One region of the Mesobacillus sp. S13 genome, then DNA from elsewhere that is predicted to be linked to it. Evidence: riboswitches for the same ligand, from Rfam matches in the RefSeq annotation. Region 1 holds a riboswitch; the other holds the start of a gene.
What was found. A riboswitch is a leader RNA that binds a small molecule or an ion and turns the genes downstream of it on or off. The one in region 1 is predicted to bind FMN.

Region 1 (4,504 bases):
AAAGCAGAGGCGGGATGATTCTTTACGACTTCGAAAAGAAAGCTCATATCATTGTGGCCGGCACAACGGACTTCGGAAAATCTAACTGGGTAAACTGCACGATCAACACGTTGCTGCATAACCAAGGCGAAAATGTTTCTTTTACCCTTATCGACTTAAAAGGCGGTCTGGAATTTAATCGGTACCGAAATTTAAAACAAGTGAAGGCCTATGCAACGAATGTGGAAGAAGCAGTTAAAGCACTTGAAGCAGCAGTAGAAGAAATGGATAGCATGACGGAATATTTGCTGGAAAATGGATTTTCTAATGTAAAAGATGCAGGAGTAAAGGAAAGACATTTTATCGTCATCGATGAAGCGGCTGATATGGCTGATGACAAAGAGTGCCAGGCTTTATTGAAGGACATAGCCAGGAAAGGCAGAGCAAGCGGTCTCAGGCTTATATACACAACTCAATACCCGACAGCCGAGACTGTTAGCTCACAGGTGAAAAGAAACTGCATAGGGCGGTTGTGCTTCGTCCTCGATACTGCCACTGCAAGTCAGGTGGTACTCGATCAGCCAGGAGCGGAGAAACTGCCAGCGGTTCAAGGAAGGGCATTATATAAGGATTTAGGATTGATTGAAGTCCAAACACCATATATCTCGAATGATGCGATAAATAAAGTCATTCAACCACACATAAATATCAGACCTCGGAAGGAAAGGGTTGAAATGAATGAAGAAGGAAATCGAAAGGCAGCAAAGGGAGGAAGCCATACTCTTGTCATTGAAGAGACTAGATTATCTTAGCCGGTCACAGATCCAGAAGCTTCACAGGTTGAAAAGTGACAGGAACGCTCAAAGGGTATTGAAGAACATGGGCGATTTTCTAAACAGCTTCAAAGATGGCGAGAACATTTACTATCTCAATGAAGAAGGTCGAGAGCGGGTAGGAGCAACCAAAGTGATGAAGAAAACCACGCAAGCCAGGCACTATATCATGAGGAATACACTTTTCATCGGCTACGGCTGCCCTTCCACATGGAAGAATGAAGTGAAGCTGGAAGTGAAGGGGAAAGTAACAGTCGTGGCCGATGCTATTTTTAAAAATAACAATCAATTTTATATTATTGAAGTTGATCACACTCAGAAGATGGTGAAGAACAAAGGGAAAATTGAGCGATATAAGAAGCTTATGGAATTGAATGTGTTCGAGAAGCAGCCGAAATTCATCTGGATCACGACAACAGAGCTAAGAAGGAAACAACTGCAGACAGCATCTGAAGGTTTAGATGTTCGAGTATATACAGTGAAAGACTTTATTTGAGGGGGAGACAGCATGTTCAGACAAAAGCAAGAAGTGATCAGCTTTAAGGATTTCATGAACAAAGGGAAGGACATCATCAGTGTGGAAGAAATGGAAGTGATGAAGAAAGGGAGTACAGCAGGCTTAGCTTTTGGATTATCCATGCTGCCACTTGCATTCTCTCCAATCACAAAAGCCACTCCAGCTTCAGCGCATGAAGTTATTACTGTAACGACTCAGCAGGCAGATATGTCAGCAAAAATCATGACTGCCTTTGACCCATTGATTGAATTGGTGCAAGTGCTGGCCTATCCTGTGGCAATGGTTGTGGCTCTTGGGGGTGTCATCATGGTGATGATTCGAAATCCTGAGAAGGGATATTCCATGATGATGTCGGCAGGTTTAGGAATTATCCTGATCAACATTGTTCCAATGGTTCTGGATATTCTAATCGAAGTCATGAAAAGCGCGGTGTAAATCATGATTGTACGAATAACTTCTAAATTCGGAGAAGTCAGCCAGGTTCATCCGACTCCACACACAGGGATAGACATTGGATTTCCAGAAGGGAGCCAGTTGCACTCCATAGGGGAAGCAGTCGTGGAGCGGGTAGTCGATTATGGAAGCCAGAACATCGGAAAAGGTGTCATCCTTCGATTAGCTGATGGCAGAGAAGCCATATATGGGCATATGAGCGATATAAAAGTTAAGTCAGGGCAAACACTCCATGAGGGGGATATAATCGGTCTAAGCGGAAACACAGGTCATTCTACAGGACCGCACTTACACTTTGGAATGAAAGATAACGGACAGTTTGTAGATCCGACTAGCACATGGGAAAAATTCATAGCGAATGGGAAGGTTGGGGATGGAATTGGAGACATACCAGAGGTCAATGGTTGGAAGTGGATCGGTGAAAAGGTACTTGGTGACGGCTTGCAGCATTGGATTGCGGATTACATTGTGGCATTACCTCTCCTGGTGGGGATTAGCATTGGTGTATGGGGTCTACTTAATATGGTTCATTCTCGGCTTGCAACATGGGGCGTGATGGGGGTGTTTATACTTGGAGGGTTGGCGGTGATATAAAAAAGAGCCGGGAAAATCTCGGCTCCTTTTGCTGCTCGCAATGATATATGGCGTATAAGTAAATTATACAAGATGTCCGAATATTTCGCAACAAGGAAATAAGAGCCAGGAATATCCCCGACTCCATTTATATCAAGAAGAATGCTGGCTAAGCACCATTAATTATATACCCAGATTGCAACATGACGAAAACTGCGATACCATAGGATTATCAACTAAATATAAAACGACTTTGTCCGTTGGGATAGAGTCGCCTTCGGGGTCGGGTGAAATTCCCAACCGGCGGTGATGAAGCGATGCTTCTTAGTCCGTGACCCGGTTAACATTTGTTAAACGGTGGATCTGGTGAAACTCCAGGGCCGACAGTTAAAGTCTGGATGGGAGAAGGAAAAAAACGAGGATTAAGAGAATGGGACCAGTATGCCCTTTTTTAACCCTCTATTTTGGCATAACTTTTTTTAGGACCCCGAAGCAATTTTGTTTCGGGGTCCTTTTATTTTCGTGAATTATTTTTAAAAAGGAAGGAGGAAGCTAGATGAACGGTCAGGATTATATGGCATTAGCCATCAATCTTGCGAGGGCGACAGTGGGCCAAACATCCCCCAACCCGCGAGTTGGCGCTGTTCTTGTAAAAGACGGCCAGATCATTGGGATGGGTGCCCATTTGAAGGCGGGCGAGCCGCACGCTGAGGTTCATGCGGTAAAAATGGCAGGGGAAAAAGCTGAAGGAGCCACATTGTATGTGACTCTTGAGCCATGCAGTCATTTCGGGAAGACGCCGCCATGCTCGAATCTGGTCATTGAGTCGGGCATCAAGAAAGTGTTTGTTGCTTGTGTTGACCCGAATCCGCTTGTTGGCGGAGCGGGAATCAGGAAGATGCGGGACGCTGGCATTGAGGTTGAAGTTGGCCTAATGGAGGAAGAAGCAAAGACGTTGAATAAAGTGTTTTTTCATTACATAAGCACTGGCTTACCCTATGTTACGTTAAAATCCGCCACCAGCCTGGACGGTAAAATCGCTACGGTGACCGGCGAGAGTAAATGGATCACCGGGGAAGAAGCAAGAGAGGATGTCCATCATTTCCGCCATGAACATGATGCCATTCTTGTGGGTGTCAACACTGTCATTAAAGATAATCCCAGCCTTACTACAAGACTTGATTCCGGCGGGAAAAACCCAATCCGCGTGATTTTGGATACAACTCTCAGAACACCTTTGGATTCGAGAATTGTCAATGACCATGCTGCTGATACCATCATTGTGACTGGGACAGACGCCGATCCTGAAAGAGTAAGGCAATTTTCAGAACGGGGCATTGAAATCATCAAGTTGGAAACGGAGAAAATAGGAATAGTGGACATGCTGAAGAAACTGGGAGACAGGAGCATCACTTCTGTCTATGTAGAAGGCGGGGCCGAGGTTCATGGCAGCTTCTTAAAAGATAAGGCCTTCCAGCAAGTAATCACCTATATCGCTCCAAAGCTGCTCGGCGGGAAAACAGCCCCAACTGCATACGGAGGCAAAGGTATTGCCCGGCTTGAGGATACAGTTCCTTTGAGAATCATAGATGTAAAACAAATTGGCCAGGATATACGGATCATAGCTGAGCCGGAGTAGAAGGAGGATTATATGTTTACGGGGATTATAGAAGAAATCGGGACCGTAGCCAATATTCAGCATAGCGGCGAGTCTTTTGTCCTGACGATTGACGCGAAAAAAGTGCTGACCGATGTTCACCTCGGAGACAGCATTGCTGTAAACGGGGTATGCTTGACCGTTACCTCATTCAACGAAAACAGGTTTACCGTCGATGTTATGCCGGAAACGGTCAAAGCTTCCAGTTTGAAAAGTGTTAAAAGAGGTTCAAAGGTCAACCTGGAAAGAGCGATGGCAGCGGGCGGCCGGTTCGGCGGGCACTTTGTCGCCGGCCATGTGGATGGAGTTGGCACCATCAAAGGGAAAAAGCAAATAGAGAACGCGGTTTACTATGAAATTCAAGTGGACCCTGAATTGCTGAAATATGTCATCATGAAAGGCTCTGTTGCTGTAGATGGGACGAGTCTAACTGTTTTCGGAGTATCAGAAGACAGTTTGACTCTATCGCTTATACCGCTCACTTTAAAAGAT
Region 2 (4,504 bases), 740 kb from region 1:
ATTCACTTCGTTGACTTTCATATCAATGCGGTTTTCAAAAAATCCTGCAAGCAGGGCCTTTGTTAAAAAAGAGGTTTCAAGTTCCGCTGCCGTTCCTGAATACGTGGCTGTAAGCTCGCTGATTCCTTTGTTATGGCATTCAGAAACAATCTTCCCCATTTCTTTGGCTAGCTGGTGATAAGGTTGGATTTTTTCGTATATTTCTTTAGACATGGCCGGAAGATTGATCGAGTTGGCAACAGGGTTATTTTCAAAAAATGTTCTGATTTCGCTTGCGACCTGGGTGGCCACATTCAGCTGTGCTTCTTTTGTTGAGGCTCCTAGGTGTGGGGTGGCAATAACAGAATCAAACTTAAGTAAAGGGTGATTCTCTGGGGGTTCAACTTCAAATACATCCAGTGCAGCACCGGCAACATGACCGTTTTCAATGTAATGGGCGAGTGCCATCTCGTCAATTATTCCTCCTCTTGCACAATTCAGGAGATAGACACCTTTCTTTGTTTGGCTCAAAGTCCTTTCGTTAAGAAGTCCTTTCGTTTCCTTCGTCAAAGGTGTGTGAACCGAAATGATATCTGTTTCGGCTAGAACTTCCTCGAAAGACGATAATTGAACGCCCAAAACTGCTGCACGCTCCTTTGTCAGGAAGGGGTCAAATACCTTTACCGACATTCCGAAAGCCTTGGCTCTTTTTGCAAGCTCGGAACCAATCCTCCCTAAACCGATAATTCCTAATATTTTTCCGTAAAGTTCATTCCCAATAAACTTATTTCTCTTCCATTCGCCATTTTTAACAGTAGAGTGTGCCTGCGGAATGTTTCTCATTAATGCTGACATCATCGCAAAAGTATGTTCTGCGGTAGAAATGGTGTTCCCATCCGGAGCATTGACGACGACAATTCCTCTTTTTGTCGCCTCGGCGATATCGATATTATCCACCCCCACACCTGCACGGCCGACGATTTTTAGTGAGGGCATCAGATCAAGCAGTTCCTGGGTTACTTTTGTTGCGCTTCTGACAAGAAGGGCGTCAACCTTTTGTAAATCAATAATTCCTGAATCTACACCTCCGATATGTACATGGATCCCATCCTGTTCTAATAAGGGCCGTAAGCCTTCTTCCTTAATTGAATCTGCCGCTAGAACGTGAAACATCCTTTTACCCACTCCTTTTAGTGAAACAAAGTGTTAATTTTCTGATTATTTTACAAAACGAATATTCTTTTGTCAAACTGCGAGATTGTTCATAAATACAATGCAAGCGCTCTCAAAGATAACTGATTTATATTAAATATATTCTGTTATTCCGAATTTAGCAGAAGTTAATTATAAATAGTGTGGGCAATCAAGGGCAGGTGGGCTTCTTTACCTAACGGTCAAAAAATCTTCACAAGCATACACCTTCACAAATGATTTTTTTTTCAGTATAATAAACCTGTTAAATAAATATGGTCTATCTTCGGGGCAGGGTGAAATTCCCGATCGGCGGTAATGAGATCCATTCTCTAAGCCCGCGAGCCTGTATGGGCAGGATTTGGTGCGATTCCAAAGCCGACAGTATAGTCTGGATGGGAGAAGATGGAGGTTCTGCAGACGATCAAAAAATGCAGGTTTTGATCGTTTATTAAGCATGCCTTTCACAAGTCTCCCTCAAGTACTGAAAACTTGGGGGTTTTATTTGTTATGGGTATGTGATTGCCGAATCTTTCTTCTTTATGTGAGATGGATCTCTATAAGGAGAGAGGAAAAATGAAAAAATTTAGTGTCAAAGCAATGGTTTCGATTGGAATGCTTAGCAGTATCTCTTATGTATTGATGCTGTTGAATTTTCCGCTGCCGCCATTTCCAAAATTCTTAATGGTCGACTTCAGCGATCTTCCTGCATTGATAGCTGCGTTGATTTTTGGTCCGGTAGCTGGTATTTTAGTAGAATTCTTGAAGAATACGCTTGATTATTTTATGACGGGCAGTGATACGGGTGTTCCCGTAGGCCATGTTGCCAACTTTGTAGCAGGGGTTTTATTCATCCTGCCAACCTACTATATTTATCAGCGTATGAAATCAAATAAAGGAATGACGTTTGCTCTCGTGGCTGGGACAACAAGTATGGCCATACTGATGAGTGTGCTTAACTACTACGTGTTCCTTCCTGCCTACACATTGTTCTTGAATATGCCAGCTATGTCTGGCCCAGAAACCAAGGCGATGATCGTTGCAGGGATTTTACCATTTAACTTCGTAAAAGGCATATTGATGTCTGTCATTTTCATGCTGATGTTCACAAGAATGAAAACATGGATCGAAAGACAGCAAACTTTTAAAAACGCATAAACTTAACTTATATAGATTGATAAAAAAGCAACGGCCTGCACCGTTGCTTTTTTGATTTATAATAGGACTGATTAAAGATTGCTTTAGCACTTGTAATTACCCAATTGCAGTCTTTGGGAAAGCAATAAGGAGTATAAAAAACAAAAAATTCCCGCTTGTAAGCGGGAATTATGTATTTACTTATTCAAACTTAGTAGCATCTCCGTTGAAAGGCTCATCAGCAACTTTGATTGAGTCTGTTGGGCAGCCTTCGAATGCATCCATCATATCGTCAATCAATACATCAGGAATCTCAACGATCCCTTCGTTTTCATCAAGTGTTACGAATGCAATGCCTTCATCGTCGTAGTCGTAGATATCTGGAGCAGCTGCACCGCAAGCTCCGCATGCAATACAAGTTTCTTTGTCAACAATTGTGTACTTAGCCATGATATAATTCCTCCCAAGTGTTTAACAATAATATGCTGTTTCCACCGAATTAGTGAAAACGTATTCCTCATACCTATTGTAAAACTGTATCGCCAACATTTCAATAAAAAAAGTATTGAGAATGCTTATCACACAAGGCGTTGAGTGATTTTTTCGTTGAAAATAAAACATTTTACAAGATATTTTCATGTTAAAATAATGGTATATTATTTTTCTGCTATAGTGGGCAACGAATATTATGTTGCCCTTTGCTTAATTTTTCATTCAAGGGTGATTTTATGGGGATAACTTATTTGGAAACAGTTGTTTTGTCTATTTTGAATAAAATCAATGGCGAAAGAACTATATATTCATTATTTCACCTTCTTCAGGGCAAACGTTCCTCGCAGACGATTCAAGATGCTCATTTGTATAAAATCACCCCATATTTTCATACATATCCAACAGTTACCCGTACTGCACTTGAAAAAATGATTGATAGGCTGAAGCAAAGGGGACTTGTGGAGGAAATTGCAGAAAGAAAGGTCATTTTAACTGAAAAGGGAAAGCGTGAGCTGGAACAAAAATTAGGTGATTATAACCTTCCTGAACATTTGAATGGCTGGAAATACCACCAGGTAACGGATAGTTTTTGGGAAAGATTGACGCTGCTGATTCAGGTGAGTTCAAACCTGATTCATCATGAACGATCCTTTATCCCGGTAAGGAATAAGCGAGAAACCCATATTTGGGTTAAACAATACATTAGACAGCAAAATGAAGATCGTTACAAGCTTTCAGAAAGGCTATATGTAGAGCTCATATCTGCTCTTGATAATGAAAAAACGAGGCCGGAATTAGTTGTTTTAAGGCTGACAGGTTTCAAAAAAATTGGATTGACGACCATGCAGGCTTCTGAAGAGACTGGCCTGGAACCGGCACACTATCATTTCGAATTCTTAAATTGCCTGCATGCATTGTTTGATAAGGTGGTAGGAAACGAACATACCTATCCATTATTAAGTGGAATGATCAAGAAAGCGGAACGAAGCGTGCCTTTGACGATATCAACTGACAAGACATATAGATTGATGCAAAGGGGTTACACCCTGGAAGAGGTTGCAGCTGTCCGGAACCTTAAACAAAGCACGATAGAAGACCATGTTGTGGAAATAGCCCTCTCGATCAAGGAATTCAATATAGACGACTATGTGCTTAAAGAGAAAAGAGAAAGAATCCTTCAGGCAGCTTACCAGAATAGTGCGAAAAAATTAAAGCAAATCAAGGAACAAGTAGCGGATGCTTCCTATTTTGAAATCAGGCTTGTTCTGGCTAAATTTGGTGATAAAGAATGGAGTTAAAAAAATATTTAAAAAGGTATTTTGGCTTTGAAGAATTTCGTTCAGGGCAGGAAGAAACGATACAATCCGTTTTAGAAAATAAACATACCATTTCCATGCTGCCAACTGGAACGGGAAAGTCCCTGTGCTACCAGTTACCGGGTTATCTTTTGGACGGGCCTGTTTTGATTGTTTCTCCGCTGCTGTCACTCATGCAAGATCAGGTTGACCAAATGATGGCAATGGGTGAAAAGCGAGTGATTGCCTTGAATTCCTTTTTGTCACCGCAGCAGAAAGCTAAAGCATTGGAAGAACTCGAATGGTATCGGTTTATCTTCATTTCTCCAGAAATGCTGGGGATTGATTCAGTATTGAACCGGATTGAAAAATTGTCTGTCTCACTGTTTGTTGTAGATGAGGCCCACTGT

Region 2: another riboswitch for FMN. It lies ahead of LGO15_RS16000 (ECF transporter S component); the one in region 1 lies ahead of ribD (bifunctional diaminohydroxyphosphoribosylaminopyrimidine deaminase/5-amino-6-(5-phosphoribosylamino)uracil reductase RibD).

The regions. Positions count from the first base shown of each region.
Region 1 is NZ_CP084622.1:3,862,207-3,866,710, reverse strand. It holds gene LGO15_RS19740 (FtsK/SpoIIIE domain-containing protein) at 1-791, shown strand, start outside; gene LGO15_RS19735 (replication-relaxation family protein) at 763-1,308, shown strand; gene LGO15_RS19730 (hypothetical protein) at 1,321-1,764, shown strand; gene LGO15_RS19725 (M23 family metallopeptidase) at 1,768-2,376, shown strand; FMN riboswitch at 2,625-2,769, shown strand; gene ribD (bifunctional diaminohydroxyphosphoribosylaminopyrimidine deaminase/5-amino-6-(5-phosphoribosylamino)uracil reductase RibD) at 2,912-3,994, shown strand; gene ribE (riboflavin synthase) at 4,007-4,504, shown strand, end outside.
Region 2 is NZ_CP084622.1:3,117,804-3,122,307, reverse strand. It holds gene serA (phosphoglycerate dehydrogenase) at 1-1,152, opposite strand, end outside; FMN riboswitch at 1,449-1,581, shown strand; gene LGO15_RS16000 (ECF transporter S component) at 1,747-2,328, shown strand; gene LGO15_RS15995 (ferredoxin) at 2,509-2,757, opposite strand; gene LGO15_RS15990 (YpbB family protein) at 3,051-4,097, shown strand; gene LGO15_RS15985 (RecQ family ATP-dependent DNA helicase) at 4,088-4,504, shown strand, end outside.